2 regions of the Buttiauxella sp. AC142 genome follow, and region 2 is predicted to be linked to the other one. Evidence: predicted binding sites of a transcription regulator. Region 2 holds the regulator's gene; the other holds the start of a gene.

Region 1 (16,467 bases), 2.3 Mb from region 2:
TGTGGCGATGTCGGCCCGGGTAGAATGCTTGACCCTTTAACGATTGTTGAAATGGCAGCTCAACATTTTTCTGTCATCAAAGATCTGCAACATCTTAATGTCATGATTACTGCAGGCCCGACCCGTGAACGTCTGGACCCGGTGCGCTACATCACCAATGATAGCTCAGGCAAAATGGGCTATGCGATCGCAGCGGCAGCGGCTGCACGTGGTGCAAATGTGACATTAATCTCTGGCCCAGTTTCTTTGCCTACTCCAGCCTGGGTAAAACGTGTTGATGTCACCACCGCTCTGGAAATGGAAGCCGCAGTGCAACAACATGTTCAGACGCAACAAATTTTCGTTGGCTGTGCGGCTGTTGCAGATTATCGTGCCGCAACCGTTGCAGACGAAAAAATCAAAAAGCAAGGCGATGAAATTACAATAAAAATGATAAAAAACCCGGATATTGTTGCCGGTGTCGCAGCACTTTTAACTCATCGTCCTTATGTTGTTGGGTTTGCCGCCGAAACAAATAATGTGGAAGAATACGCCCAGCAAAAACGCCTGAGTAAAAACCTCGACCTGATTTGTGCAAATGATGTTTCACAAGCAGGACAGGGATTTAACAGCGAAAACAATGCATTACACCTTTTCTGGCAGGATGGAGATAAAGTCTTACCTCTTGAGCGTAAGGAACTCCTTGGCCATCTTTTACTGAACGAGATAGTTACCCGTTATGATGAAAAAAATCGACGTTAAGATTCTGGACCCACGCGTTGGCCAACAGTTCCCACTGCCGACTTATGCAACTTCCGGCTCTGCGGGTCTTGATCTACGTGCCTGCCTGGATGACGCCGTAGAGCTAGCTCCTGGTGTCACCAAGTTGATTCCAACGGGGCTGGCTATCCATATCGCCGATCCGTCTCTGGCGGCAGTCATTCTGCCTCGTTCAGGTCTTGGTCATAAGCATGGCGTAGTTTTAGGCAACCTTGTTGGGCTGATAGACTCCGATTACCAGGGTCAGTTGATGGTTTCAGTCTGGAACCGTGGACAAGACCACTTCACTATTGAACCCGGTGAGCGTATTGCTCAAATGGTATTTGTGCCTGTCGTACAGGCTGAATTCAACCTGGTTGAAGATTTTGACTCCAGCGACCGCGGCGAAGGTGGTTTCGGCCATTCAGGCCGTCAGTAACTTCGTTTATACACGTAACCCCACAGCGTAAAAAATGTGAAAAAACCGCAAACTTTAAGTTTGCGAGCGCTGTGTGGCTACTTGCCTGACAAGTGCGTTATTTCAGGGGTATTTTAGAACATGGCAGAAAAACAAATTGCGAAACGGAATCGTCGCGAAGAAATACTTCAGTCTCTGGCCCAAATGCTTGAATCCAGTGATGGCAGCCAACGAATCACAACCGCCAAGCTTGCGGCGACTGTTGGTGTTTCCGAAGCAGCACTTTATCGACATTTTCCTAGTAAAACGAAGATGTTCGATAGCCTTATCGAGTTTATTGAAGACACTCTGATTACCCGTATCAATCTTATTCTGAAAGATGAGAAAAATACCCACGCACGTTTACGTTTAATCGTTCTCTTGATTCTGGGATTTGGCGAACGTAACCCTGGCCTGACTCGCATTCTGACCGGTCATGCATTGATGTTTGAACAAGACCGACTGCAAGGCCGGATCAATCAGCTTTTTGAGCGCATCGAAGTCCAGTTGCGCCAGGTCATGCGCGAAAAAAAGATGCGTGAAGGAGAAGGTTTCATCACAGATGAATCACTGCTGGCAAGTCTTCTTCTGGCATTTTGTGAAGGGACGCTGTCGCGTTTTGTGCGTAGCGAGTTCCGCTATTTACCGACCGATGATTTTGATACCCGCTGGCCACTGGTTGCCGCACAGCTTCGTTAATTGAAAAGGGCCTTAAAAGGCCCTTTTTCTTATACGCCGTACTGAGTACGGTAATCCTGTACAGCCGCTAAATGCACGGCCATCTCAGGTTTTTCTTCCAGATATTCAACCAGGTCTTTCAGAGTGATGATTGAGATCACTTTGCACTGGTAATCACGCTCAACTTCCTGAATAGCTGAAATTTCGCCACGGCCACGTTCCTGGCGGTCAAGAGAAATTAGCACACCCGCCAGAGAGGCATTGTTCGCCGCAATGATTTCCATTGATTCACGAATTGCCGTCCCTGCGGTGATCACATCATCCACCAGCATCACGCGCCCTTGCAGTGCACTACCGACCAGATTACCGCCTTCACCATGATCTTTTGCTTCTTTGCGGTTAAAGCAATATGGCAGATCAAGCTCGTGATGTTCGGCCAACGCAACAGCCGTAGTCGTCGCAATTGGAATCCCTTTGTAAGCCGGCCCAAACAGCAAATCAAACTCAATCCCCGAATCAACTAACGCGGCGGCATAAAAACGCCCCAACAGTGCCAGGTCGCGCCCGGTATTGAACAGCCCTGCATTGAAGAAATACGGGCTGGTGCGGCCAGATTTCAGCGTGAATTCGCCGAACTTAAGGACCTGCTTGTTAAGCGCAAACTCAATAAACTGGCGCTGATACGGTTTCATGGATTTGCTCCTATAAATTTCATTTATACATTTACCTGAAATAATTCGAGTTACGTCATGGCGAGCGAATACTGCCAACGACAATGAAGCCTGAAGTATCACGGGTATAAAAAAGGCGACTCTCAGAGTCGCCTAAAATTAATTCTCTAACGCCGCCTTCTGCGCCGTTACGATTGATTCAATTCCCCCTCGTGCCAGCGCCAGTAGCGCCAACAACTCTTCATGGGTGAACGGCTCGCCTTCTGCGGTGCCCTGAACCTCAATCATGCGTCCATCTTCCATCATCACGACGTTCATGTCGGTTTCTGCTGCAGAATCTTCAACATATTCCAGGTCGCACAGAGCTTCGCCTTTAACGATACCGACTGATACCGCTGCAACCATACCTTTCATTGGGTTGGTTTTTAATTTCCCAGCAGCAACCAGTTTGTTCAGAGCATCAGCCAGCGCAACACATGCACCCGTAATAGATGCTGTGCGAGTGCCACCGTCTGCCTGCAAAACATCGCAGTCCAGAGTAATGGTGTATTCGCCCAAGACTTTCAAATCCACTGCTGCCCGCAGTGAACGAGCAATCAGGCGCTGAATCTCAAGAGTACGGCCGCCCTGCTTACCTTTTGCTGCTTCACGAGCATTACGGCTATGGGTTGCACGCGGCAACATACCATATTCAGCAGTGATCCAACCTTGACCCTGGCCTTTCAGAAAGCGCGGAACACCCTCTTCAACGGTGGCGGTACAAAGTACTTTAGTATCGCCGAACTCGACCAGCACGGAGCCTTCTGCGTGTTTGGTGTAATTACGGGTCAGGGTGACTGGGCGCACTTGATCGACGCTACGACCTGATGGACGCATGGGGTTATCTCCGGCTAAAACGAATGTGGCTGCGCATTATACGGACTTCGCTCGCTTATTCCTATCCTGTCAGGCCGGGCATGGCTATAATCCCCACATCTATTACAGAATACGGTTACGAAATATGATCCGCAGTATGACCGCCTATGCCCGACGTGAAGTTAAAGGCGAATGGGGCAGCGCCTCCTGGGAGTTACGTTCGGTAAACCAGCGTTATCTCGAAACTTACATCCGCATGCCGGAGCAATTCCGTAGCCTCGAACCTGTGGCACGCGAGCGTATTCGTACCCGCTTAACCCGTGGGAAAGTCGAATGTAACCTGCGTTTCGAGCCCGATACTCGCTCTCAAAGCTCTTTGCTGCTCAACGAAAAATTGGCTAAACAGCTGGTTGAAGCAGCGAACTGGGTAAAAATGCAAAGCGACGAAGGCGAAATCAACCCGGTTGATATTCTGCGCTGGCCTGGTGTGATGTCTGCTCAAGAGCAGGATCTCGATGCCATTACCGCTGAAATCCTTGCCGCATTGGACGGCGCGCTGGACGACTTCATTATTGCGCGTGAAACAGAAGGTCAGGCACTGAAAGAACTTATCGAGCAACGCCTTGAAGGTGTGAGCGGTGAAGTCGTTAAAGTTCGTGCGCAAATGCCAGAAGTTCTGAAATGGCAGCGCGAGCGTTTAGTTGCCAAACTTGAAGACGCTCAAGTTCAGCTTGAAAATAACCGTCTTGAACAAGAACTGGTGTTAATGGCGCAGCGTGTAGATGTCGCTGAAGAGCTTGACCGCCTCGAAGCGCACGTTAAAGAGACGTACAACATTCTGAAGAAAAAAGAAGCTGTTGGCCGCCGCCTCGATTTTATGATGCAAGAGTTCAACCGCGAGTCGAACACCCTGGCGTCAAAATCTATCAATTCAGATGTCACCAATTCAGCTATTGAATTGAAAGTGCTGATTGAGCAGATGCGCGAGCAAATCCAGAACATTGAGTAATGTTCATATTGAACTTTAAGCCCGCGCCATGCGGGCTTTTGTTAGTTGAGCTCTCTTTAAGCAATAATTTAACTAATCCATTTTAAATCCATCCAGCAATAAAAACCCATATATAACTGCCGATAAAAACATTCTTGCATTAGTAAATGTTATCGAAACCGCTTCGCTTTAAAAAAACTCAATCGTGATGTCATTCGCAAAACGTTACCCTCCCAGCGTTTAAATTGGGGGTATCAATGCTGTTACATATTCTTTATTTGGTCGGCATTACTGCCGAGGCAATGACTGGCGCGTTAGCAGCTGGCCGCCGTCGTATGGATACTTTCGGTGTGATTATCATCGCAACAGCCACGGCTCTTGGGGGTGGCTCAGTACGCGATATCCTCCTGGGGCACTACCCTCTGGGTTGGGTGAAGCATCCTGAATATGTCATCATTGTTGCCGTCGCGGCGGTACTCACAACAGTGTTTGCTCCTGTAATGCCTCACCTGCGCCGTCTTTTTCTGGTGCTAGACGCCCTGGGCCTGGTGGTGTTCTCGATCATCGGTGCGCAAATTGCGTTGGATATGGGGGAAGGGCCAATCATCGCAATAATTGCAGCCGTGGTAACGGGTGTGTTTGGCGGTGTACTACGCGACATGTTCTGTAAACGCATCCCACTGGTATTTCAGAAGGAATTGTATGCAGGCATTGCGTTCGCCTCTGCGGTGCTTTACATCGTTTTGCAGCACTACGTTTCCAACCAGGACGTCGTTATCATTTCCACATTGATATTTGGATTCACCACGCGTTTGCTGGCATTGCGCCTGCGCCTTGGCTTGCCCGTGTTTCATTACAAGCACGCGGATCACTAATTGCTAAACCCCTGAATTCCCTGCTGCGCCAGAAAAGCCGCAAGGGCCGCGATTTGGGGGTGATTCACAAACTCCACCAACTTTTTAGCTCTCCCGGGACCAATACCGGGAAGCTTTTGCCAGTTTAGTTCATCCCGGGCGACTAAATGCAGCCATTGTGAATCCGGCATTGTCGTGAGTACTGCTCTTGGTAGCGGCAGACCAAATGCCATCAACCATTGTTTAAACGGCAACTGCCGTGTTTTCGTGAATTGCTGCCAAAGTTGCACGGTTTTAGCTGAAGAGAAACCGCTAATTTTTGATAACTCTTCCTGCGTGAGCGCCAACCAGGAAAAGATATGTTCCAGGCTCAATTTTTGTTGAAGTTGCTGCCATGAACTTACGCTCACACCATTTATATTCAGAACAGCGGGAGAGCTTATCCATGCCAGTCGAGCAATAAACTGCTCACGGCACCGGGTTTCGAAATACAAGCAACTTAAAGGCGTAATCATCTCTTTTGATGGAGGTTGCGGCTTATTACGCTGACTGACGCGCCAAACCACTTCATCAACTCGTGGAATCCCTTGCCCAGCAAGACTCACCATCACCTGATCACCAGGCGCGATATCCATAGTCTGCCAACGTTTAACTGAACCGATGTTGACGCGCTTAACTTGTTTATCATCAATCTGTAAAGGGTTCAGGTTTAGGACAACGGCAATTTTTCCAGTGCGTCCAATCGAGAATTGAACATCTTTAACTTCTGCAAGTTGCTGTGCAGGTGGAAACTTCCAGGCTATCACCCATGTCGCTTTACCAGGAAGCCAATGCTTTCCAGCTGGTTCCTGGGATTGGCGAATGACAATCCCATCCGTCACAAACGGTAGGGAGCCCGCAAACCAGGACTCCCGTAGTGTGGTGATATCGCTCATGGATTTAATAGGTTTTGACCATGTTTTAGTCAGTGAGAAACCTGCTTTCTCAAGCGAGTTTAGCTTTTGGTTCATATCAGCGGGGCCATCAGGCCACGCCCAAATAAATATCCCCAATTCCTTGAGTAATCCCGCATCCCCCTTGCGCATCATGGCACCGGCGGCTTTTCCCCTGGCACTGATACTCCCCATTGTTTTCTGTACATGATTTTCCCTTTTCAAGAAAACCTCTCCCTGTAAAACACTGTTAGCCAGCGGACCGGAAAGCATTTTAGGAATGGCATCAATCATTTTGGCTTTTGCCGTCCAGTCCTGTCCTTTCTCGCCATCGCCACGGCTAAGGAGTTTGAGCAAACGACCCTGTTGATAAACCAGTGTTACCGCAACGCCATCCACTTTGGGCTGTACCCAAAGATCTGACTTGCCATTTATCCACTGTGCAACAGCCGCAGCATCCGGAAGTTTTTTAACACCGGTATGAGCAATCGGGTGCAGCACTTTCCCCTCCGTGAAAAGCTGAGGTTCTTGCGGTTGCTCCGCAGGGTTAAAGCAATGCTGCCATTCATTAAACTGACTGCGTAGCCCATCGTAGGTCGCGTCGCTGACAATACTGGTACCTTGTTGGTAATAGGCCCAATCCCATTCTGTTAGCTTTTCGTTCAGTTTTCCCATCTCCTTCTGGGCGTGCACAGGCGACCAGTCAGGGCAGGTTGCTGATGCCACTGAGCTGAGCAAAACCAGCAAACCGATAAGTTTTGTTATCCACAACATAAATCCCTCCATTTAAAACTCAGGAAGGTATAACGCCAGGAAGTAAGCATGACGAATGATGATTCAGCAGAATGCGAGAGGCTTTCACAGGAAGTTAATTTGTTGCAGTAACACGATGTGATCTTTGGAAAGTATTACGCAAAATGGCAGAAATATTGCCATTGAACGTGACAAATTCACCGTGACGGGAAGACGCCGTGTATAATAGGCCGGTATACGCACTTCTTTTTATGCTTACAGAATAAGTTAGAACTCATGGCTCAAGGCACGCTTTATATTGTTTCCGCTCCAAGTGGAGCAGGAAAATCCAGCCTCATCCAGGCTTTGTTAAAGACACAACCGCTGTACGACACGCAAGTTTCTATTTCCCATACCACTCGTGGTATTCGTCCGGGAGAGAAACATGGCGAGCACTATTTCTTTGTGGAAAAGGAAGAGTTTAAGCAGATGATTGCTGAAGACGCATTCCTTGAACATGCGGAAGTGTTCGGTAATTACTACGGCACATCTCGCCATGCCATTGAGCAAGTTTTGGCAACCGGCGTTGACGTTTTCCTGGACATTGACTGGCAAGGTGCGCAGCAAATCCGTGAGAAAATGCCGCAAGCCCGCAGTATCTTTATTCTGCCACCGTCAAAAGACGAGCTGGACAGACGCCTGCGTGGTCGCGGGCAAGATAGTGAAGAAGTCATCACGAAGCGTATGGAACAGGCTGTTGCAGAAATGAGCCATTACGCTGAATATGACTATTTAATTGTCAACGACGATTTTGACACCGCACTGTCAGATTTAAAAATTATCATTCGTGCCGAGCGTCTACGAATGGGTCGCCAAAAAGCGCGACATGACGCTTTAATCAGCAAACTATTGGCAGACTGAGCCCAGTTTCAGTATCATGCCCAGTCATTTCTTCATCTGTGGAGCATTTTAATTATGGCACGCGTAACTGTTCAGGACGCTGTTGAGAAAATTGGTAACCGTTTTGACCTGGTTCTGGTCGCCGCACGTCGCGCTCGTCAGATGCAAACTGGTGGTAAAGATCCACTCGTTGCTGAAGAAAACGACAAAACGACTGTAATCGCACTGCGCGAAATCGAAGAAGGGTTGATTACCAACCAGATTCTCGATGTTCGTGATCGCCAGGAACAGCAAGAGCAGGAAGCCGCAGAATTGCAGGCCGTTACCGCTATTGCTGAAGGTCGTCGTTAATTAGCCTGCGGGTAGCCCTTGTATCTGTTTGAAAGCCTGAATCAACTGATTCAAACATACTTGCCCGAGGAGCAGATTAAGCGACTTCGGCAAGCATACCTTGTTGCGCGTGATGCTCACGAGGGACAAGCACGTTCAAGCGGTGAACCCTATATCACCCATCCTGTAGCTGTTGCCTGCATTCTGGCCGAGATGAAACTCGACTATGAAACGCTGATGGCCGCTCTACTGCATGATGTGATTGAAGACACCCCTGCCACCTACCAGGATATGGAACAACTGTTTGGCAAAAGCGTTGCCGAACTGGTGGAAGGGGTATCTAAGCTCGACAAACTGAAATTCCGCGATAAGAAAGAAGCTCAGGCTGAAAACTTCCGCAAAATGATCATGGCGATGGTGCAAGATATCCGCGTCATTCTGATCAAACTCGCTGACCGTACGCACAACATGCGCACTCTTGGGGCGTTGCGCCCTGATAAGCGTCGCCGCATTGCTCGCGAAACCCTCGAAATTTATAGCCCCCTGGCACACCGTCTTGGTATTCATCACCTGAAAACCGAGCTGGAAGAACTGGGCTTTGAAGCGCTTTACCCGAACCGCTATCGCGTCATTAAAGAAGTCGTGAAAGCCGCACGTGGTAACCGCAAAGAGATGATTCAAAAAATCCTCTCGGAAATCGACGGGCGTTTGCAAGAAGCAGGCATTCCCTGCCGCGTCAGTGGCCGCGAGAAACATCTTTACTCCATCTACTGCAAAATGACGCTTAAAGAGCAGCGTTTCCACTCGATTATGGATATCTACGCTTTCCGCGTAATTGTTCACGATATGGATACCTGTTATCGCGTTCTTGGGCAGATGCATAGCCTCTACAAGCCACGTCCGGGCCGGGTTAAAGACTATATCGCCATTCCAAAAGCGAACGGATATCAGTCCCTGCATACTTCAATGATTGGCCCACACGGTGTGCCAGTTGAAGTGCAAATCCGTACCGAAGATATGGACCAGATGGCAGAAATGGGTGTTGCCGCTCACTGGGCTTATAAAGAGCAAGGCGAAAGTGGCACTACCGCGCAAATTCGCGCCCAGCGCTGGATGCAAAGCCTGCTTGAGTTGCAGCAAAGCGCAGGTAGCTCATTTGAATTTATCGAGAGCGTAAAATCCGATCTGTTCCCGGATGAGATTTACGTTTTCACCCCGGAAGGGCGCATTGTCGAATTGCCAGCGGGCGCGACACCTGTCGATTTCGCCTATGCCGTGCATACTGACATCGGTCACGCCTGCGTTGGTGCTCGTGTCGACAGGCAACCCTATCCGCTGTCACAGTCGCTTAGCAGCGGCCAGACAATCGAAATCATTACCGCACCGGGCGCTCGCCCTAACGCTGCCTGGCTGAACTTCGTTGTAAGTTCGAAAGCGCGAGCCAAAATCCGCCAGATGCTGAAAAACCTCAAGCGAGACGATTCCGTCAGCCTGGGGCGCCGTCTGCTGAACCATGCATTAGGTGGTAGCCGCAAGCTTGCTGAAGTTCCGCCGGAAAATATTCAACGTGAGCTTGAGCGTATGAAGCTCGCCACGCTTGACGATTTGCTGGCTGAAATTGGTTTAGGCAACGCCATGAGCGTAGTGGTGGCTAAGAATCTGCAAGGTGAATCATCGGTAATTGCGCAAGGAAATACACCCGCGCACAGCCACTTGCCTATCAAAGGCGCTGACGGTGTGCTGATTACCTTCGCGAAGTGTTGCCGCCCAATTCCTGGTGACCCGATTGTGGCTCACGTCAGCCCTGGCAAAGGGTTAGTTATTCACCATGAGTCCTGCCGTAATATCCGTGGCTACCAAAAAGAAGCCGAGAAGTTTATGGCGGTCGAGTGGGATAAAGAGACCGAGCAAGAATTCCTCACTGAAATTAAAGTGGATATGTTCAACCATCAGGGTGCATTGGCAAACCTGACCGCGGCAATCAATACCGCAGGTTCGAATATCCACAGTCTGAATACTGAAGAGAAAGATGGCCGCGTTTACAGCGCGTTCATTCGTTTATCTGCCCGCGACCGTGTTCATCTGGCCAATGTTATGCGCAAGATTCGCGTAATGCCGGATGTCATTAAAGTTACCCGCAACCGAAACTAGTGTTATGAATCCTCAACGTTATGCGCGTATTTGCGAGATGCTTGCCAGGCGTCAGCCTGATCTGACCGTCTGCATGGAACAAGTCCATAAACCTCATAACGTCTCAGCGATTATTCGCACCGCTGATGCAGTGGGCGTGCATGAAGTTCACGCGGTTTGGCCTGGTAACAGAATGCGTACCATGGCCTCTTCTGCTGCCGGAAGTAACTCCTGGGTTGAAGTGAAAACACACCGCAATATTGGCGATGCCGTTAGCCATTTGAAAAACAACGGGATGCAAATCCTCGCCACCAACCTTTCGGATAAAGCCGTCGATTTTCGCGAAATTGATTACACGCGCCCGACCTGCATTCTGATGGGTCAGGAAAAAACCGGTATCACACAAGAAGCACTAGCGCTGGCTGACCAGGACATCATTATTCCGATGGTTGGCATGGTGCAATCTCTAAACGTTTCCGTGGCTTCCGCCCTCATTCTTTATGAAGCGCAGCGCCAACGTCAGAATGCCGGAATGTATCAACGCGAAAACAGTACCCTGCCGGAGTCCGAGCAACAGCGACTGCTGTTTGAAGGCGGTTACCCGGTGCTGGCGCGCGTTTCTCGCCGTAAAGGTTTGCCCTACCCGCATGTGAATCAGCAAGGTGAGATAGAAGCTGATGCCGCATGGTGGGCCACAATGCAATCTGCGGAGTAGTCGGATGAAAGGCCGTTTGCTGGATGCCATACCGTTAAGTACGCTTGCCGGAGTGGGCGCCAGCCAGAGCGGTAAACTAGCCAAAATTGGCTTGTATACCATTCAGGATCTTCTTCTCCACCTTCCGCTTCGCTACGAAGACCGCACCCATCTCTACCCTATTAACGACCTTATACCCGGTGTATACGCCACGGTAGAAGGCGAAGTGCTGAACTGTAATATCAGTTTTGGCCGCCGCCGTATGATGACCTGCCAGATTTCTGACGGTACCGGCATCCTGACGATGCGGTTTTTCAACTTCAACGCCGCAATGAAAAACAGCCTCGCGAACGGTAAACGCGTGCTTGCCTATGGTGAAGCGAAACGCGGCACGCACGGCGCGGAAATGATTCACCCGGAATACCGTATTCAGGGCGACCTCAGCACACCAGAATTGCAGGAAACGCTGACGCCGGTTTACCCCACGACGGAAGGTATCCGCCAGGCGACACTGCGCAAACTCACCGACCAGGCTCTGGAATTGCTGGATACCTGCGCCATTGCAGAATTGCTCCCGGCTGATTTGAGCAAGGGAATGATGAGCCTGCCAGAAGCGTTGCGCACTCTGCATCGCCCGCCGCCAACCATGCAGTTAGCCGATCTGGAAACGGGAAAACACCCAGCTCAACAGCGCTTAATACTCGAAGAATTACTGGCTCATAACCTGAGCATGCTCGCGTTGCGTGCGGGTGCCCAGCGTTATCATGCGTTGCCGTTGCATGATCATGACGAGTTAAAAAACCGCCTGTTAGCAGCACTGCCGTTTAAACCAACCGGTGCGCAGGAACGCGTTGTGGCGGAAATCGAACACGACTTAGCACTCGATGTACCGATGATGCGCCTGGTGCAAGGTGATGTAGGATCGGGCAAAACGCTGGTTGCTGCACTCGCCGCACTGCGTGCGATTGCGCATGGCAAACAAGTCGGTCTGATGGCACCAACAGAATTGCTCGCCGAGCAGCACGCCAATAACTTCCGCCAGTGGTTTGCGCCGCTGGGAATTGAAGTGGGCTGGCTGGCAGGAAAGCAGAAAGGCAAAGCCCGTATCGCTCAGCAAGACGCAATCGCCAGCGGCCAGGTGTCGATGGTGGTGGGAACGCACGCGATCTTCCAGGAACAGGTGCAGTTCTCGCAGCTCGCGTTAGTCATCATTGATGAACAACATCGCTTTGGCGTCCATCAACGTCTGGCGCTGTGGGAAAAGGGCCAGATTCAGGGATTCCATCCGCATCAACTTATCATGACTGCCACCCCAATTCCGCGCACGCTGGCAATGACGGCCTATGCCGATCTGGATACGTCCACTATCGACGAGCTGCCACCAGGCCGTACGCCAGTTACCACTGTTGCGATTCCTGATACACGCCGCAACGATATTATCGAACGGGTACGAGAAGCGTGTAGCAATGAAGGTCGCCAGGCGTACTGGGTCTGTACACTGATAGAAGAGTCTGAATTGCTGGAAGCCCAGGCCGCAGAAGTCACATGGGATGAGTTAAAAGCTGCTCTGCCGAATCTGAACGTTGGCCTGGTTCATGGCCGCATGAAGCCTCAAGAAAAGCAGGCCGTGATGCAGGCTTTCAAAGAGGGCTCGATTCATCTGTTGATCGCCACAACCGTCATTGAAGTGGGTGTGGATGTGCCGAATGCCAGCCTGATGATTATTGAAAACCCGGAACGTCTCGGTCTTGCGCAACTCCACCAGCTTCGTGGTCGTGTTGGCCGTGGTGCCGTCGCATCCCACTGCGTGTTGCTTTATAAATCGCCGCTATCAAAAACGGCGCAGCTGCGATTGCAGGTGTTGCGCGATAGCAACGATGGCTTTGTGATTGCACAAAAGGATTTAGAAATTCGTGGGCCAGGAGAATTACTCGGCACGCGTCAGACGGGGAATGCCGAGTTTAAAGTAGCTGATTTGCTGCGCGATCAGGCGATGATTCCAGAAGTACAGCGCCTTGCGCGCCATATCCATGAACGCTATCCCGAGCAGGCAACCGCGCTCATTGAACGCTGGATGCCTGAAACGGAACGCTATTCAAATGCCTGATGCTTAGCCAAAGATTGGCAGCATCAGATACATCTTAATCACCAACGCATTGACAATATCAATAAAGAACGCGCCAACCATTGGCACCACCAGGAACGCCATGTGTGACGGGCCAAAGCGCTCGGTAATCGCCTGCATGTTAGCGATTGCTGTAGGCGTTGCGCCCAGGCCAAAACCACAATGCCCCGCAGCGAGAACCGCCGCATCGTAGTTTTTGCCCATCAAACGATACGTCACGAAGATGGCATACAGTGCCATAAAGATGGTCTGCACCGTCAGAATCGCCAGCATAGGCAACGCCAGAGAAGCCAGCTCCCACAGCTTTAGGCTCATCAGCGCCATAGCAAGGAACAGCGACAAACTGACATTCCCGAGCACGGAAACTGCACGTTCAAATACCCGATAGAAGCCGAGCAGTGAGAGTGTGTTGCTGAGGATAACCCCAACAAATAACACGCAAACAAACGTCGGTAATTCAAAGCTCGTGCCTTGAATGAGTTGGCCCGCAAACTTACCCACGGTAAGGCAGATAGCAATCATCGCAATGGTTTCAATCATCACCATTGAGGTGATCATGCGTCCGACAGCCGGTTTTTCAAAAGCGGTGGGATCAATGCTATCTTCAGGTGTGCCATTTGGCGTGGATGAGTGTTTGACCAGATAACGCGCCACCGGCCCGCCAATCAAACCACCCAACACTAAACCAAACGTTGCGCAAGCCATCGCAACTTCAGTGGCGTTCTGGAAGCCATAGCGCTCGGTAAACAGCTTACTCCAGGCCGCTCCCGTACCATGCCCGCCTGATAACGTAATAGAACCTGCCAGTAATCCCATTAATGGATCAAGACCCAACAGGCTCGCCATACCGATACCGATGGCGTTTTGCATCACCAGCAAACCAACAACCACAACCAGGAAAATACCGACAACTTTGCCGCCCGCACGCAGGCTGGAAAGGTTGGCGTTAAGGCCGATGGTGGCGAAGAAGGCGAGCATCAAAGGGTCTTTGAGGCTCATATCAAATTCAAATTCCCAGCCGACGCTCTTTTTGAGCACCAACAAGGCCAGAGCGATTAAGAGTCCACCCGCTACCGGTTCAGGGATAGTGTATTTTTTTAACAGCGGTATGGTATGGACCATTTTACGGCCCAGTAACAACACGAGAGTTGCGGCAACAAGCGTAGAAAGTGTGTCGAGATAAAACATAGAAGTGCTCCTGTTTGCGCATATTTCTCACAGACGCTTTTAATTATCCTTCACTGGAATTTCAGGGTTTAGAAAAGTCAGCAGCTGGATTTTAACCAAAAAACAGCTGAAAGTTATATAAAAAGGTCGTTATATACACTTTTTATCTTATGAAACTTCGGTAGCAAACGTTTGCTTTTACCATTCAGTCCGCTAAAATCACCGTTTTTTCTCCTGGGGATAATTTCCGATGTCTGTTAATGCTGTTGAGTCAGACGATGCGCAACCGATTGCTAAGACTCATTCCAGTGAATTGATCTACCGCCTCGAGGATCGCCCTCCTCTTCCACAAACACTTTTTGCTGCTGGCCAGCACTTATTAGCGATGTTTGTAGCGGTTATCACGCCTGCGATGTTGATTTGCCAGGCGCTGGGACTTCCGGCTGAAGATACCCAACACATTATCAGCATGTCTTTGTTCGCCTCAGGCGTAGCATCGATTATCCAGATTAAAGCCTGGGGCCCGGTTGGTTCTGGGCTTCTGTCTATTCAAGGCACCAGTTTTAACTTTGTTTCACCGTTGATTATGGGCGGCATGGCATTGAAAAATGGCGGTGCCGATGTCCCGACCATGATGGCCGCACTCTTCGGCACGTTGATGCTGGCAAGCTGCACAGAGATGCTGTTGTCGCGCTTTCTGCATCTGGCTCGTCGCATTATTACGCCACTGGTTTCTGGTGTAGTGGTGATGATTATCGGCCTGTCGCTGATTCAGGTTGGCTTGACATCCATTGGCGGTGGCTACGGCGCGATGAGCGACCACACCTTTGGCGCGCCGAAAAATCTGCTGCTGGCGGGTGCCGTGCTGCTGGTCATTATTTTGCTTAACCGTCAGCGAAACCCTTACTTACGCGTGGCGTCACTGGTTATCGCGATGGCTGTAGGTTATGCGTTGGCCTGGGCGATGGGCATGCTGCCGAACGTCGCGCCATCAACCAATACAGATCTGATCATGGTGCCAACCCCGCTCTACTACGGCCTGGGCATTGACTGGAATCTGCTTATCCCGCTGATGCTGGTGTTTATGGTGACGTCCCTGGAAACCATCGGCGATATTACGGCAACGTCTGACGTTTCCGAACAGCCGGTTTCTGGCCCGCTGTATATGAAGCGCCTGAAAGGTGGCGTGCTGGCGAACGGCCTGAACTCCTGCGTTTCCGCCGTGTTCAACACCTTCCCTAACTCTTGCTTCGGCCAGAACAACGGCGTGATTCAGCTTACTGGTGTTGCCAGCCGCTATGTCGGTTTTGTCGTTGCGCTGATGCTGATTGTGCTGGGCCTGTTCCCGGCAGTAAGCGGATTCGTACAACACATTCCCGAGCCAGTTCTGGGTGGCGCAACTATCGTGATGTTCGGCACCATCGCCGCGTCCGGCGTGCGTATTGTCTCTCGTGAACCTCTGAACCGCCGCGCAATTATGATTATTGCGCTGTCCCTGGCTGTCGGTATGGGTGTGTCTCAGCAACCGCTGATTTTGCAGTTTGCGCCTGACTGGTTGAAGACATTGCTCTCTTCAGGTATTGCTGCCGGTGGTATCACCGCTATCGTTTTGAACCTGATTTTCCCGCCTGAAAAAAATTGATGTATCTCACGCGCTGGTGATTTGTTCTCATCAGCGCGTGTTACCCCTCCTGACAATCCCATCCTTGAGCTATAACGGTAAATGGGGCATAAAACCCTTTACCGAAACTTCATGGGACGGAAGACAATGAAATTTCTCGGAAAGCTAATCATTGCGATATTGGTTGTCGTACTTGTACTGCTTCTTGCTGCTTATCTTTTACTGCAAACCCATTGGGGTGCCGCCCAGGTTAGCAGTTGGGTTAATGAGAAGAGTGATTACAATTTCTCTTTTGAAGAGATGGATCATCGCTGGGCATCACCCACGCACGTCACTCTGACGAATGTCACCTTCGGGCGCAAAGGCCAACCGGCGACGCTGGTCGCAAAGAATATTGATATTGGGCTTAGCTCACGTCAGTTCTCAGAGCCTATGCACGTCGACAATATTCTGTTGCAAAACGGAACGTTAAACATCAGCCCTGACGCCGCCCCGCTGCCATTCCAGGCCGACATGCTGCAATTAAGTGATATGGCCCTCAACAGCCCAAACACCGAATGGGATTTACATGCCCAACGCGTCAACGGGGGTGTAA
Region 2 (16,467 bases):
AATCGTCAATCGCTGGAAACGCTTAGGTGGCTGGCCTCTTCCGCTTCCGGCAGAGGCTGAATCTTAAGCATAAAAAAAGCGACCTAAGCCGGTCGCTTTTTTATTAGCACAAAACACATGAGCAAATAATTACTCTGCGTCTGGCTCTTCAGATTTATGCTTCGCTGCGGTCTCTTTAATCAGAGATTGCAACTCACCACGCTGATACATTTCGATGATGATGTCGCAGCCGCCAACCAGCTCGCCATCAACCCACAGCTGCGGGAAAGTCGGCCAGTTTGCGTATTTTGGCAGCTCAGCACGGATGTCTGGGTTCTGTAAAATATCAACGTATGCGAAACGCTCGCCACAGGCAGACAGCGCCTGCACAGCCTGGGCAGAGAAACCACAGCTAGGCAGTTTCGGAGAACCTTTCATATAAAGAAGAATTGGGTTCTCGGTGATCTGTTGTTGGATTTTTTCAATAGTGCTCATTGCTTGCTTCCTCAAACCAAGTACTGGCATTAGCCTGCCATTGTAGCGATTGACACCCTCTCCAGAAAACACCATTTTTTACAGGGTTTCTCTGTGCTGCGCGATGGAGGGACAACATGCATCAAGAATAACACTTTTCCCGCAGCGGGAAATCAGGAAATAACTATAAGCACGATCAATAAATAGCCTCACAACCATTAGTTTGGTCATTTTTTTTGCGTTCGGTAACGAAACAGGAAGAGGAATCGAAAAAGGTTATTAACTTTATTGCGCCTTATGGATTAGAATCGGCGGGTTTCGCAAAATCATACACGGGCATGATGGTATTTATCATGCATTTATTTTAACCAGGGGAATGTCGAGTGGCGCGGATAACAAAAACATCTATCACGCTCTGTGCTCTGCTATTTACCTTGCCGTATATACCATTGACGCAGGCGTCTGAACACGCTCGTCCCGTGGTCGCGCAAAAGGCGCACGTTGTGAAATCCACAACGAAGAGCACAGAAAAGAACAGTAAGAGTAAACAGAAAACCACTACCGCCAGCAAGAAAAGCACCACCACCAAGACTGCAAGCAAGAAAAAAGAAACCGCTGCCGCGAAAAGTAAAACCGTTAAAAATGCCAGCAGCACCAAAACCAAGAATCTTGCCAAAACCGACCGCAAAAAATCCTCTCAGCTCGCAAAAGTCCAGCCTGTTACTTTCACCGAAAAATGCAGTAAACCTCGCAAAGGTTACAAAACGCGTTGTGTGAAAGTTAAAGCAGAGCATCCAACGACTATTGCTCAGGCGCATAAAGTCCGCGTGCAAAAAGCACAAAAAACGGCAATGAATAAATTGATGGGCCAGATTGGCAAACCGTATCGCTGGGGAGGCACGTCGCCAAATACCGGTTTCGATTGCAGCGGTCTGGTTTACTACGCTTATAAAGACCTGGTGAAATTCCGCATTCCGCGCACCGCGAACGAGATGTACCATCTGCGTGATGCTTCTTCAGTAGACCGTGGCGAACTGGAAACAGGCGATCTGGTCTTCTTCCGCACCCGTGGTCGCGGCACCGCTGATCACGTTGGCGTGTATGTTGGCAATGGCAAATTCATCCAGTCACCTCGCACGGGTCGCGATATTCAAATCACGTCTTTAAGTGAAGATTACTGGCAGCGCCATTATGTGGGTGCCAAACGCGTTATGACCTCAAAAACCATTCGTTAATCCCTCTTCGTAAAAACTCGCACTTGCCCTTAAACGGGTAAGTGCGTTTCTCTTTTGCTTTTCCTTTCAATTTGTTAACCTAAACCCGCACTAAAAGTGTTTATTTAACAATAGATACCCTAACTCATTTGAGTCAACGATGCGGCTCGAAGAATGATGGGTAATAAGGAGTTTGCAATGTCGTTCGAATTACCTGCACTACCATATGCGAAAGATGCTTTAGCCCCGCACATCTCTGCCGAAACGCTGGAATACCATTACGGTAAACACCATCAAACCTACGTCACTAACCTGAACAATCTGGTTAAGGGCACCGCGTTTGAAGGTAAAACTCTGGAAGAGATCGTTCGTACTTCAGAAGGCGGCGTATTCAACAACGCAGCACAGGTGTGGAACCACACATTCTACTGGAACTGTCTGGCGCCAAACGCAGGTGGCGAACCAACAGGCGCACTGCTGGAAGCCATCAATAAATCTTTTGGTAGCTTTGCTGAATTCAAACAGCAGTTTACCGACGCGGCTATCAAAAACTTCGGCGCGGGTTGGACCTGGCTGGTTAAGCAAGAAGATGGCGCATTAGCTATCGTTTCAACGTCTAATGCCGGCACCCCGCTGACCACTGCGGCAAAACCGCTGTTGACAGTAGACGTATGGGAACATGCTTACTACATCGACTACCGTAATGCTCGCGCAGGCTACCTTGAGCATTTCTGGGCGCTGGTGAACTGGGAATTTGTTGCGAAGAATCTGGCAGCGTAAAACCTAAAAGATATGGGCCGCGATTGCGGCCCATTTTAATCAGTGCAGTACGGCAGTTAACGCGCCACAGACGATCAGTGCCAGAACAATGACCGTTGTGGTGATTGAAAATTTCAAATCTGTGCTCATCAATAAACTCCTTTTAATTACCTTACAATCGGTGTGTCAGAGTGATTTTCCCACAACCAGAAATAAAAATCCTCCTGGTTTTAACCTGATATCGCTTTTCCCTCTTCCACTTTTCTTCCGGATAGGCCAAAATCCCTCGCTAATTTATTGCGTACCATCAATTCTATGCCCTCCTTCCGTTTTATGTCGCAATCCCGGCATACCCGCAACCCAAACGTTGCCTCAGGAGTCAGTGTACGCAAACGTTTAACATATTAGTTATCAGGAGTTTACGATATGGCCTGGAGTGAAATTTAATGGCGACAATCAAGGACGTGGCGAAGCGCGCAAACGTTTCCACTACAACCGTATCACATGTGATTAACAAAACTCGCTTTGTGGCGGAAGAGACTCGCAATGCGGTCTGGGCGGCAATCAAAGAATTGCACTATTCACCTAGTGCCGTCGCACGCAGCCTTAAAGTTAATCACACCAAAACGATTGGTCTGCTTGCCACTTCCAGCGAAGCCCCTTATTTCGCCGAGATCATCGAAGCCGTGGAAAATAGCTGCTTTGAAAAAGGCTATACCCTGATTCTGGGCAATGCGCACAACAACTTTGAAAAACAGCGCGCTTATTTATCAATGATGGCGCAAAAGCGCGTCGATGGCCTGCTGGTGATGTGTTCTGAGTATCCGGAATCACTGCTGACAATGCTCGAAGAATATCGCCATATCCCCATGGTGGTGATGGACTGGGGCGAAGCTCGCGCAGACTTCACCGACTCTGTGGTCGATAACGCGTTCCACGGCGGTTATCTGGCCGGGCGTTATTTGATTGAACGCGGCCACCGTGAAATTGGCGCCATTCCTGGCCAAATGGAACGTAACACCGGCGGCGGTCGTCACGCAGGCTTTATGAAAGCGCTGGAAGAAGCCGGTATCGCCATTCCAGAAAACTGGATTGTTCAGGGCGACTTTGAGCCAGAGTCTGGGTACCGCGCGATGCAGCAGATTCTCGGCCAGTCTCATCGTCCAACGGCAGTCTTCTGTGGCGGGGATATTATGGCGATGGGCGCGATTTGTGCCGCTGATGAAATGGGTCTGCGTGTGCCGCAGGATCTTTCAATTATTGGCTACGATAACGTGCGTAACGCCCGCTTCTTCTCGCCAGCACTGACCACCATTCACCAGCCAAAAGATTCGCTGGGTGAAACGGCGTTTAACATGTTGCTGGACAGAATCGTCAACAAACGCGAAGAGTCGCAGTCCATTGAAGTGCATCCGCGCCTGATTGAACGCCGCTCCGTAGCCGACGGTCCGTTCCGCGATTACCGCCGCTAAAATAGCGTAGGTCGTACAGCAGCGTCATCCGACAGTTCTGACGTAAATGGTGGATGACGCCTGCGGCTTATCCACCCTACGAACTCTGTGAAGCAGCGCTGTCAGGCTCCTGCAACCACTCCTGATTCATCGTTTCGCTATCTCCCAGATAATCTAATAACCAGGCTAGCGCGGGTGACGCATCATTTTGCTTCCACGTCAGGCAACACGCGGCATCCGGGAATGGGTTATCCAGCGTCAGCTCGCACCATTTACCGGAATCTACCCACGGCCTTGCGATATGCAATGGCACCATACCGATACACAAACCTGCACTCAGGCAATCGGAACCCGACTCCCAATCTGGCACCACTACACGCCGCTGGTTATCCAGCAGCCAGGTAATACGCTTTGGCAAGGAACGCGAGGTATCTTCCAGAACCAGCGACGGCCAGGCACGTAAGTCGTCATCACTTAACGTACCGCCTTGTACCGCCAGGGGATGATTTGCAGCCACCACGCAACGCCAACTCAGTGTCCCCATGTCCCGGAAGGCAAAACGCCCACCGACAGGAATGGCCTGCGTTGCGCCAATCGCAACTTCAACGCGCCCATCCGCCAGCGCGTCCCACACACCGTTAAACACTTCCTGATAAATATGCAGCTCGATATCCGGGAAATGGCGGTAGAAATCCAACACCAGCTGGCGCGTGCGTTCGGGTTTTACAATATTATCGACCGCAATCGCCAGGTGTCCGCGCCATCCATTTGCGATCTGCTGGCACTGCTGCCGTGTCGTCATCATTTTTTTGATAACAGAGCGCCCTTCCTTCAAAAAAAAGACGCCCGCGGGGGTTAATTCGACATCACGATGACGGCGTTCAAACAGCGGAACAGCTAACCATTCTTCCAGTTGCCGTACCGTATAGCTGATGGCAGACGGAACGCGGTGCAACTCCTGTGCAGCACCGCTGAAGCTGCCATTGCGCGCCACCGCATCTATCACTTCCAGCGAATATTCAGACCACATTTTTCTGCTCACAAATTTTTTGAACGCAATAGACAAATATTAGCGTTTCACAAGCGTAATTGCACTCCGTACACTCTCGCGGCAATCAACCTGCAAGATAAATCAAGAGAAAAACATGCAACCATCAAAAGGATTTCTTATCTGGCTGGCCGGATTAAGTGTGCTGGGGTTCCTCGCCACAGACATGTATCTGCCAGCTTTCGCGGCTATTCAGCAAGATTTACAGACCGATGCTTCCGCGGTGAGCGCAAGCTTGAGTTTGTTCCTCGCCGGATTTGCGTTCGCTCAGTTAATGTGGGGGCCGCTGTCTGACCATTTCGGCCGCAAACCTGTGTTACTGGCCGGGTTGAGTCTGTTTGCCATCGGTTGTATCGGCATGTTGTGGGTCGAAAGCGCCACCGCGCTGCTGGTCCTGCGCTTTGTACAGGCCGTTGGCGTGTGTTCTGCGGCGGTGAGCTGGCAGGCGCTGGTAACGGATTACTACCCGGCAAACCGCGCAAATCGTATTTTCGCAACAATTATGCCGCTGGTTGGTTTGTCTCCGGCACTGGCACCGCTGCTCGGTAGCTGGATTTTGACGCACTTCGACTGGCAGGCGATTTTCGCCACCCTGTTTGCTATCACCCTGGTGTTGATGATCCCAACGCTGCGCCTGAAACCACGGACTCAGCATCACCCGCAAACTGAAGACAACAAAGTCAGCTTTATGTCGTTGCTGCGCAATCGCGTATATAGCGGCAACGTATTGATTTATGCCGCTTGTTCCGCAAGCTTCTTTGCCTGGTTGACCGGTTCCCCATTCATCCTGAACGATATGGGTTACAGCCCGGCGGCAATCGGCCTGAGCTACGTGCCACAAACCATTGCCTTCCTGATTGGCGGTTACGGTTGTCGCAGCGCGCTGCAAAAATGGAACGGCAAGCAAATGCTGCCCTGGCTGCTGGCTTTATATACGCTGAGTATTTTCGGCACCTGGGCGGTTTCGATAAGCGGTCACGCGACCCTGACGCTGCTGCTGATCCCATTCTGTATCATGGCAATAGCCAACGGCGCAATTTACCCTATCGTTGTCGCTTCAGCACTGCTGCCATTCCCGCAGGCCACGGGTAAAGCCGCTGCGCTGCAAAACACGCTGCAATTGGGCCTGTGCTTCCTGGCAAGTTTGATGGTTTCCTGGCTTGTGGCAACGCCGCTGCTGACGACCACCAGCGTGATGCTGGTGACCATTGCGCTGGCAATGTTAGGTTATCTGATGCAGCGCCGTAAAAATGCAGAGGTCTGGCAACCTGCTGAATCCGATGCGCATTAATGATGTTAGTGAATAACTTAGCGTGCTAACAATATTTCATTGAATCACTAAACAGGCGAGCCTATACTCATTAACGGCTCGGTTGTCAGCATAATTATAATGAAATCGTGACGGGAGCCTTTGTGCTCCCGTTTGTTGTTTTGAGAGCTTTTTTTGTGGGCACTCGCCCCTTTCTCTGTTCTACGTCGGATATCAGGCTCACGGTTTTTTCCGTGACATTTCTCACATGCCCAAAATAGCGTCTACGCTGTTTGAAGGTTCCTCACACAATGGTGATGGAGAAGCTATGAGTTCATCGTGTATAGAAGAAGTCAGCATAAGAAATAACCCGTGGTATCGAATTGTTAACGAAATGCTCGCTAAGGCTGGAGTGGAAATAAACGGCCCACGCCCTTTCGATATACAGGTTAAGCACCCCGATTTTTTTAAACGCGTCCTGCAAGAGGGTTCACTCGGGCTGGGTGAAAGCTATATGGACGGTTGGTGGGACTGCGAGCGTCTGGATATATTTTTCAATAATGCCATTCGTGCCGGACTCGAGGATCAACTTCCCCGCCATTTAAAAGACACGCTACGCATTGCCGCTGCCCGGATAATGAATCTGCAATCTAAAAAACGCGCCTGGATTGTTGGCAAAGAACATTACGATCTCGGCAACGATTTATTTAGCCGCATGCTTGATGAGCATATGCAATATTCCTGTGGTTACTGGAAAGAAGCCACCACGCTCAGCGATGCGCAGAACGCCAAACTAAAAATGATCTGCGATAAACTGCAACTGGAACCGGGAATGACGCTGCTGGATATTGGTTGCGGCTGGGGCGGTCTTGCGCAATATGCTGCCCGACATTACGGCGTCGCGGTACACGGTGTCACGATCTCTGCTGAACAACAAAAAATGGCGCAGGAACGGTGTGCGGGTCTTGATGTCACTATTTTGCTGCAAGACTATCGCGAACTGGATATGCAATTTGACCGCATTGTTTCCGTCGGCATGTTTGAACATGTCGGGCCAAAAAACTATGCCACCTATTTTAGGGTCGCCGACCGTAATCTGAAACCGGAAGGGATTTTCCTGCTGCACACCATTGGTTCCAATAAAACCAATAACAGCGTGGATCCGTGGATTGATAAATATATCTTCCCGAATGGCTGTCTGCCGTCGGTGTGCCAGATTGCACAAGCCAGTGAACAGCATTTCGTCATGGAAGACTGGCATAACTTTGGTGCCGATTACGATAAAACCTTAATGGCCTGGAATGAGCGTTTCTTGCAGCACTGGCCTGAAATCGCCGATAACTATTCCGAACGTTTTAAACGCATGTTTAGTTATTATCTGAATGCCTGTGCCGGAGCCTTCCGCGCCCGTGATATTCAGCTTTGGCAAATAGTCTTTAGTCGCGGCATTGAAGACGGCTTACGAGTTCCTCATTAATGAGTAATGGCCCCGGTATCTCCGGGGTCACTATTTACTGCAACTCTATAGCATTCTCTTAACAAAGCGTGACCCTCCTCACGTTTCCTGGTCTCCTTTCTTCCTGAGTTTGATCCCGTTAACACTTATTCGTTTCTCAGTTGGAAACCGGTTTCCGTTTTGTTTCACAATAACCGCACTTTCCGAAACAATAACAAGGATACCGCCATGAGCATCTACCAAAAAATGGTCAATGTGATTGAGCACAAAGTCACCCCCATGGCCGGAGCAATGGGTTCTCAGCGCCATGTCATCGCTATCCGCGATGGTTTTATCTCAGCTCTGCCGTTCATGATTATCGGTTCGTTCTTGTTAGTGTTTATTTTCCCGCCGTTCTCGCCTGACAGCACCTGGAGTTTTGCCCGCTCGTGGCTGAATTTCTCGCTCACTTATCGTGAACAACTCATGCTGCCGTTTAACCTCAGCATGGGCGTGATGACGTTCTTTATCTCCGTCGGTATCGGCGCAAGTCTTGGCAAGCACTACAAGCTCGACCCTATCATGACGGGTCTGTTGGCATTTATGGCCTTTTTGCTGGTTGCCGCCCCTTATAAAGACGGGCAGATTTCGACGCAGTATTTCTCGGGCCAGGGCATCTTTACCGCGCTGATTACCGCGATTTACGCCAGTGAAATGTACGCGTTCTTAAAACGCCACAACATCACTATTCGCCTGCCAAAAGAAGTGCCTACCGGCGTGGCGCGCTCCTTTGAAATCCTGATCCCGGTGGTGGTGATTGTCGCCACGCTGCACCCGCTGAACCTGTTCATCGAGTCCACCACCGGCATGATTATTCCTGAAGCCATTATGCACCTGTTGGCGCCACTGGTTTCAGCGTCAGACTCTTTGCCTGCGATTCTGATTTCAGTGTTTATCTGCCAAATCCTGTGGTTTGCCGGTATTCACGGCGCGTTAATCGTCACCGGGATTATGAACCCGTTCTGGATGGCTAACCTTTCCGCTAACCAGACGGCGCTGGCCGCGGGTAATGTTCTGCCGCACATCTATCTGCAAGGTTTTTGGGATCACTATCTGCTGATTGGCGGCGTAGGTTCAACGCTCCCGCTGGCCTTCTTATTGCTGCGTAGCCGTGCCATTCACCTGCGCACCATCGGCAAAATGGGTGTGGTTCCTAGCTTCTTTAATATCAACGAACCGATTCTGTTCGGTACGCCAATCATCATGAACCCGCTGTTCTTTCTGCCGTTTACGCTGGTGCCGATGATTAACGCAACACTGGCCTATATCGCAACCAAATTAGGTTGGGTTGCACAAGTGGTATCGCTCACTCCGTGGACAACGCCTGCGCCGATTGGGGCCTCGTGGGCCGCAAACTGGGCGGTAAGTCCCGTAATCATGTGTCTAATTTGTATGGTCATGTCGGCTGTGATGTATTACCCATTCCTGAAAGCTTACGAACGCACTCTGATCAAACAGGATGAAGAGCGTAGCGCACAGGAAAGTGAAAACCCGATTACCGTGAACTAATCAACTACTTTTGCCTGCCGGTCTGGCAGGCTCGTCCGTCACAAGAGGAACTGTATGAAATACGTATTTCCTGAAAATTTCTGGTGGGGCAGCGCAAGTTCAGCGCCACAAACCGAAGGCGAAACCCTCTCTTTTGGCAAGTCCGCCACTATCTGGGATCAATGGTATAAGGAACAACCCACCCGCTTCCACAACGGTGTGGGCCCAGCAGATACTTCCACATTCTACAAAAACTGGAAGCAAGATATCGCCCTGCTCAAAGAGCTGAATCACAACACCTTCCGCACCTCGATTTCCTGGGCACGTCTGATTCCTGAAGGCCGTGGCGCGGTTAACCAGGAAGCCGTCACCTTCTACAATCAGGTTATCGACGAACTGGTGGCGCAGGGCATTAAGCCGTTTATCAACCTGTTCCACTTTGATATGCCGATGGTTATGCAGCAGCAAGGCGGCTGGGAAAGTCGTGACGTTGTCACGGCCTACGCTGAATTTGCGAACGTTTGTTTCGAGCTGTTTGGCGACCGCGTGAAGCATTGGTTCACTTTCAACGAGCCGGTAGTGCCTGTTGAAGGCGGCTATCTGTATGATTTCCATTACCCGAACGTGGTGGATTTCAAACGTGCGGCAACCGTCGCCTACCACACCATGATTGCCCACTCCCTGGCGGTAAAGGCTTACCACCAGCGTAACGACGGCGGCGAAATTGGTATTATCCTCAACCTCACCCCTTCTTATCCGCGTTCGCAAAACCCTGCGGATGTGAAAGCGGCAAACATCGCTGACCTGATGTTCAACCGCAGCTTCCTCGACCCAGCTTTGCGTGGTGAATATCCGCAAGAACTGGTTGCACTGCTGAAAGAACATGGTCAACTGCCTGAGTGCCAGGCGGGTGACAAAGAGCTGCTTGCAGCGGGTGTCGTCGATTTACTGGGTATCAACTACTACCAGCCGCGCCGCATCAAGTGCCGCGACTCGCTGGTTAACCCGGACAGCCCGTTTATGCCGGAATGGTTCTTTGAAGCCTACGAAATGCCGGGCCGCAAAATGAACCCGTATCGTGGCTGGGAAATTTACGAGCAAGGGATTTACGATATTCTCACCAACCTGCGTGAAAATTATGGCAACCCAAATTGCTATATTTCTGAGAACGGCATGGGCGTTGAAAACGAACAGCGTTTCGACGAGAACGGCCAGATTCAGGATGACTACCGCATTGATTTCGTGCGCGACCACCTGAAATGGCTGCATAAAGGCATTAGTGAAGGCAGTAATTGCCTGGGTTATCACATGTGGACGTTTATTGATAACTGGTCCTGGTGCAATGCATACAAAAACCGTTATGGCTTTGTCTCGTTAAATCTTGAGACTCAGCAACGCACTATCAAGAAAAGCGGTGAGTGGTACAAAGCAACTTCCGCAGAAAATGGCTTTAACGATCGTACGTAATCTCAGCATTCGGGCCGCAAGGCCCGTTTCTGGCTGAGAAGCGGGAAACTCACACCATGTCGAATATTAATGATGTAGCACGCCTTGCACAGGTTTCTAAAGCCACCGTTTCGCGTGTTTTAAGCGGCAGTCGCGGCGTGAAAGAAGAGAGTCGCCAGGCCGTTTTGCGCGCGGCAGAAATACTTAACTACAAGCCCAATGCGATTGCTCAATCTTTGAGTTCCCAATCAACCAATTGCATTGGCGTAATCTGTGCCACCGAGCATATTCAGCAGTCCACAGGCTACCTGCAAGCGCTGGAGAAACAGCTTAACCAGCATCATAAACACCTGCTGTTACGCTTCGCCAATGACCACGACAGCGTGGCGCAGGCCGCTCAGGAACTTTCAAACGGGTTATGTGATGCGTTGCTGGTTGTGGGGGCGCGTTTCTCACTCCCTCCGCTCGACGACGATATTATGCTGATTGATTGCCTGAGCGGTTCGAATGCGCTGAGTATTCAATGCGATCACGTTTTCGCGGCAGAAACCGCCGTGCACTATTTGTGTAACCAGAAACGGCGGCAAATCGCCCTGATAAACTTTGCCAGCGGTGAAGCGGCAGCCCAAACCCTTGAGGGTTATCACCAGGCGCTGCACAACCACGTGGTGCCTTTTAACCGGCAGTTGGTGATTGAGGATGAATCCTCGGTGCGTATCGCGCTGCAACGGCTGATCAATCGCGGTGTGAAGTTTTCCGCATTGCTAGTGACCGATGACACTCAGGCGCAGGAAGCCATGATGATGCTCAATCAGTACCAGTTACACGTGCCTGAACAAGTGATGGTATTCAGTCTTGATGGTTCAACCCGAATGCCGGGGGCAAACGCCATTCCAGCGATTAAATATCCCCTGGAGAGTATTGCGCGTCGGGCGGTGGAATTACTGCTTGGGGATCGGCATACCAGTGATTTGGTGCGCGGAAGTTTGTTGATTGCATAAGAAAGTCGGATGTCGCGTAAACGGCATCCGACAAAACCCTGCAATCACGCCTTCGGTAGCAACGCATCCAGTGTCGCTTCACGTTGCGCAAGCACGCGCTCAACGGTGTCTACTATCGCCTGGGTTTGCGGGTCGATTTCGATATTAATACGATTCCCCAGTTTTTTACTGCCAAGTGTAGTGCGCTCAAGCGTTTCCGGAATTAAATGTACGCAGAAACGCGAAGCCGTGACTTCACCGACCGTCAGGCTAATACCATCAATGCCGATATATCCTTTATGCAGAATATATTTCATCAAGGTTTTATCGCGCATTTTAAACCAGATCTGGCGGTTATTTTCTGAGGTCAGAATCTTTGCTACTTCAGCGGTCGTCATAATATGACCGGACATAAGATGCCCGCCGATTTCATCATTAAATTTAGCCGCGCGTTCGACGTTCACACTATCACCCACAACTAACTCGCCGAGATTGGTAATACGCAGCGTCTCTTTCATTAAATCAAAGCTGACGTGGTTGCCATTGATTTCGGTGACGGTCAGGCAACAGCCGTTGTGTGCCACCGACGCGCCTGTTTCAAGGCCAGGTAACATCTCATCTGGCATTTCAATTACGTGGGTACGGAAATTGGGTTTCTCATCAATGGAGACCAGGGTCGCAGTACCCTGCACAATACCTGTAAACATCGTCAAACTCCTGGTAATTATTCGGCTGCTGATAATTCGTAATGCAGCACTTTAACAGTTGGAAAAACAGCTTGCCAGCTATCCGCACTACCCCACCATTATTTGGCTGGCGTATTCGTTTTCTGCCGCTACAATAGTCAGGCTAATTCCCCTGCAATTCCTATTTTTCTGCCATTTCTGGCGGTCTTGTTGTCTTTCTAATAACTAATAATAATCAGGTGTTAAAAATGCAGAAGTACATAGTTGAAGCCCGCCAGCTGCTCGCGCTGGCGATACCTGTCATCCTCGCGCAAATCGCACAAACCTCGATGGGCTTTGTCGATACCGTGATGGCCGGTGGCTACAGCGCAACCGATATGGCCGCTGTGGCAATCGGTACCTCCATCTGGCTACCTGCCATTCTGTTCGGCCATGGTTTGTTAATGGCGCTGACGCCTACCGTGGCACAACTCAACGGATCTGGTCGCCGTGAGCGTATCGCGCACCAGATTCGCCAGGGCTTCTGGCTGGCGGGCATTGTCTCGGCGCTCATCATGATTGTGCTGTGGAACGCGGGCTATATCATCCATGCGATGAAAAATATCGACCCACAACTGGCCGATAAAGCCGTCGGCTACCTGCGTGCATTGCTGTGGGGCGTCCCGGGGTATTTATTCTTCCAGGTAGCGCGTAACCAGTGTGAAGGCCTGGCGAAAACCAAACCCGGCATGGTGATGGGTTTTATCGGTTTACTGGTCAACATTCCGGTTAACTACATCTTTATTTACGGTCACTTTGGCATGCCCGAACTCGGCGGCGTAGGCTGCGGTGTCGCAACGGCTGCCGTATATTGGGTGATGTTCTTCTTCATGATTTCCTATGTGAAGAAATCCCGTTCGATGCGCGATTTGAAGCTGCCAAAAGGCTTCATCAAGCCCGACTGGAAAGTGATGTATCGCTTAACTCAACTGGGGCTGCCGATTGCGCTGGCGCTGTTCTTTGAAGTGACGCTATTCGCCGTAGTCGCGCTACTGGTTGCGCCTCTGGGGATTATCGATGTAGCTGGGCACCAGATTGCCCTTAACTTCAGCTCGCTGATGTTTGTTCTGCCGATGTCCCTTTCCGCGGCGGTCACGATACGCGTAGGCTTCCGTCTGGGCCAGGGTTCAACACTCGACGCGCAAACGGCGGCCTGGACCGGCATTTGCGTAGGGATGTGTATGGCGATGCTCACTGCGATTTTCACGGTAGTGATGCGCGAACACATCGCCCTGCTCTACAACAGCAATCCTGAAGTTGTCGCGCTGGCGGCGCACTTGATGCTACTGGCGGCGGTGTATCAGCTTTCTGATTCTGTGCAGGTGATCGGCAGCGGCGTGCTGCGTGGCTATAAAGATACGCGCTCGATTTTCTTTATCACGTTTATCGCCTATTGGGTGTTGGGATTGCCAAGCGGTTACATTCTGGCGCTGACAGACTGGGTGGTTGAACCGATGGGCCCGGCAGGTTTCTGGATTGGATTTATTATCGGCCTGACGTCTGCGGCCATCATGATGATGCTGCGGATGCGTTGGTTACAGCGCCAACCTTCAATCACGATTTTGCAACGCGCTGCACGGTAAATGTTCATAGCCGCCTTTTTGGCGGCTATTTTTACACCGAGTTGTGCAGATGCGCAGCAAACGAGTGAAATATGAAAGAAATTTGCTGTTTAGCGCTTGCAAGGCTCGGGTGCTGCCGCTAATATTCGTCCCCGTTGTCACAGGCAACACAGTGCGTCCGTAGCTCAGTTGGTTAGAGCACTACCTTGACATGGTAGGGGTCGGTGGTTCGAGTCCACTCGGACGCACCATTTAACGTTTTACCGCAATCAGCAGTACCGCAACAAACAGTGCGTCCGTAGCTCAGTTGGTTAGAGCACCACCTTGACATGGTGGGGGTCGGTGGTTCGAGTCCACTCGGACGCACCATTCTAAGAAATCTCTCCTGCATTAACTCCTCAATTTTTTTAAGAAAACCAATAGTAACTCTGGCTTTATGCCCGCAAACCGCTTCGTACCTGTACTTTCCTCATACCCGTCCCTATACGTATCGGTAACTTTGGCACTTCTCAATCCTGTAAATGTTAAACAGTGAACATGAAGTGATGAATGTTCCAGGCTAGCGATATAGCACTAAGAAAATATATGTAGGTATTGAACCCTATTACGCCTGAAGAACTTCAAATTCAGCAGGTTAATTATGTCAGTCTAATTGTAGACTAAATATATCTTGAACTAATTACATAATTTGTAGAAAATCACCTCTACCGGTTAAAAGCCAATTATATGGCGCTCATCTTAATATGCACCAACAAATCAGCCAATAAAGCGCTGCATTCATAGTGTATAAAATTACTTTCACCCTTAATATTTAATCTGGCAACTTTCTTTTTAATATCATTGCGGAGACTCCCCTTCTCTATTTAAAGATTAATATTTTATTGCCCATATTTTAAGGTCTACCATGTTAAATATTGCCATTGATGAATCAAATACACTCTTCAGGAAAGGGCTGGAATTATTTCTTGAGGAGGTTTTACAAAACGTTCATAACGAGTCGGTGCATTTTCACGATCTGACCAAAATAAATGCGATCCACGCTGATATTATCGTAAAAGATTTCATTGCCGGTTCGCAGTTTATCTGCCAGCCCATTCTCAAGTTCCGCAGTAAACCGGGGCTAATTATTGGTATTTATGAAGGGGGTGAAAATCTCCATCATGATGAGCTACCGCTTTGCATTAAGAATATTATCTTTATTGCACGCACTGAGCCAGTAGACAGTGCGCGCAATAAAGTGAGCCTTGCATGGCGAGATACTATTGCTCACCCCATGGGTTCTCATTGCAACAAATGTTTACAGTGCAAGTACCGCACTCTCACACCTCAACAGATTATGATTGCGAAATCATTACTGCATGGCAATGACATTCTTAAAATCTCTCAGCAGCTAGGCATCAATGTAAAAACGGTTAGTGCCCATAAACGACACCTGATGTCCAAATTTAATCTCAAAAATGATTGTGAGCTATTGCATTTTTTAAAAACTTTAAAAGATAACAATCAGCCTGCCTATTTGCTGAAAGATTAGAAACAAAAATTAAAAATCATCAGCTGATGAAATTATCATAAAGTTCTTATCTCTCCGCCATGCTCGCTCTTAAAGATGCTCTAGCCGCGAATTTAAAGTATTTTTAAATCGCTCTGACGCATAATTATTCTTTAAAAGAATATTAATAAAATTCAACAAGTCATAATCAGTCTCAAGATCGAATTTAGTCATTATCATGCGCTTATGCGCCCCAACTGTTTTATAGTTGATATTTAATATTTCAGCTGTTTTTTGCGGACTATAGCCACGATAAAAATGCGCGGCCACCAACACTTGTTGTGAAGTCAACGTTCGGTGTTTACATGAAACACACATTAAGTGATTATAGCTGCGAGGTCTTGAGCGACATTCTTCCCACCCCTGCATGATGATGTCTTTCGCCTTAACGACTGACTCTCTTCTATTTATAAAAACAATATTAGAGATGCAAAGCGGAAGGCCTGAATTAATATCATCCCTATCCCCTTCATAAACACCAATAATCAAACTGTTAGCTTTTCTTTTACGTATTAGCGGCTGGCAAATATACTTAATGCCGGCATCGTAACGCTTCACAATGATGTCCGCATTCAATAAATTGGTTGGGGTTAGCTTTTCAATTTCAATTGCTGCATTTCCCTGACTAGCAAAAATTTTCTTTAACAATTGTTCCATGCCATGACGATACAAAGCATCTGATTCTTCAATAACAATTTTCAATATACACCCTCCCATTACAATGCTATTTAATGGGTGCACGTAATGTGAAATTATCTGATGGTTTAAACAAACTGGTGGGACGGACGCAATGCCCTAACAAGCTACAATGGTTTTGAATGTTATTACCTGTGAGAGAATCCGATGCTGCATAATCTAAGAATATGCAGCATCAGATAGGGAAAGCATTTATTAAATTTCTAATAATTAATTATAAACAAAAGACGCGGTTACCGTTGCAGCAATTGTACCCGGTGTAGCACCGCCATTTTTGGTATATGCGCGAGCCTGTAACGGGAAGGTATATGCACCACTGCTAATGTTTCCGGTAATTGTTTTACCATCGCCT

The links. The regulator PurR, encoded in region 2, represses purine synthesis genes. The targets are predictions, from matches to a motif close to CANGCAAACGTTTGCNTG.
Region 1: the regulator PurR is predicted to act here: its motif matches at 14,433-14,450, upstream of AC0IWZ_RS21450 (nucleobase:cation symporter-2 family protein).

Annotation. Positions count from the first base shown of each region.
Region 1 covers NZ_CEEDCH010000001.1:4,598,817-4,615,283, reverse strand. Annotated here, with positions in the region: gene coaBC (bifunctional phosphopantothenoylcysteine decarboxylase/phosphopantothenate--cysteine ligase CoaBC) at 1-741, shown strand, start outside; gene dut (dUTP diphosphatase) at 719-1,177, shown strand; gene slmA (nucleoid occlusion factor SlmA) at 1,298-1,894, shown strand; gene pyrE (orotate phosphoribosyltransferase) at 1,924-2,565, opposite strand; gene rph (ribonuclease PH) at 2,704-3,420, opposite strand; gene AC0IWZ_RS21495 (YicC/YloC family endoribonuclease) at 3,545-4,408, shown strand; gene AC0IWZ_RS21490 (trimeric intracellular cation channel family protein) at 4,645-5,262, shown strand; gene ligB (NAD-dependent DNA ligase LigB) at 5,259-6,947, opposite strand; gene gmk (guanylate kinase) at 7,203-7,826, shown strand; gene rpoZ (DNA-directed RNA polymerase subunit omega) at 7,881-8,156, shown strand; gene spoT (bifunctional GTP diphosphokinase/guanosine-3',5'-bis pyrophosphate 3'-pyrophosphohydrolase) at 8,175-10,286, shown strand; gene trmH (tRNA (guanosine(18)-2'-O)-methyltransferase TrmH) at 10,291-10,980, shown strand; gene recG (ATP-dependent DNA helicase RecG) at 10,985-13,066, shown strand; gene gltS (sodium/glutamate symporter) at 13,070-14,272, opposite strand; gene AC0IWZ_RS21450 (nucleobase:cation symporter-2 family protein) at 14,502-15,893, shown strand; gene AC0IWZ_RS21445 (AsmA family protein) at 16,020-16,467, shown strand, end outside.
Region 2 covers NZ_CEEDCH010000001.1:2,330,329-2,346,795, forward strand. Annotated here, with positions in the region: gene rnt (ribonuclease T) at 1-67, shown strand, start outside; gene AC0IWZ_RS10745 (Grx4 family monothiol glutaredoxin) at 130-474, opposite strand; gene AC0IWZ_RS10750 (C40 family peptidase) at 837-1,688, shown strand; gene sodB (superoxide dismutase [Fe]) at 1,866-2,447, shown strand; gene cydH (cytochrome bd-I oxidase subunit CydH) at 2,487-2,576, opposite strand; gene purR (HTH-type transcriptional repressor PurR) at 2,873-3,898, shown strand; gene punR (DNA-binding transcriptional activator PunR) at 3,975-4,907, opposite strand; gene punC (purine nucleoside transporter PunC) at 5,023-6,216, shown strand; gene cfa (cyclopropane fatty acyl phospholipid synthase) at 6,503-7,651, shown strand; gene AC0IWZ_RS10785 (PTS sugar transporter subunit IIC) at 7,859-9,178, shown strand; gene AC0IWZ_RS10790 (glycoside hydrolase family 1 protein) at 9,233-10,624, shown strand; gene AC0IWZ_RS10795 (LacI family DNA-binding transcriptional regulator) at 10,681-11,604, shown strand; gene AC0IWZ_RS10800 (riboflavin synthase) at 11,649-12,290, opposite strand; gene mdtK (MdtK family multidrug efflux MATE transporter) at 12,518-13,891, shown strand; tRNA gene AC0IWZ_RS10810 (tRNA-Val) at 14,045-14,121, shown strand; tRNA gene AC0IWZ_RS10815 (tRNA-Val) at 14,163-14,239, shown strand; gene AC0IWZ_RS10820 (helix-turn-helix domain-containing protein) at 14,775-15,401, shown strand; gene AC0IWZ_RS10825 (LuxR C-terminal-related transcriptional regulator) at 15,471-16,121, opposite strand; gene AC0IWZ_RS10830 (fimbrial protein) at 16,326-16,467, opposite strand, start outside.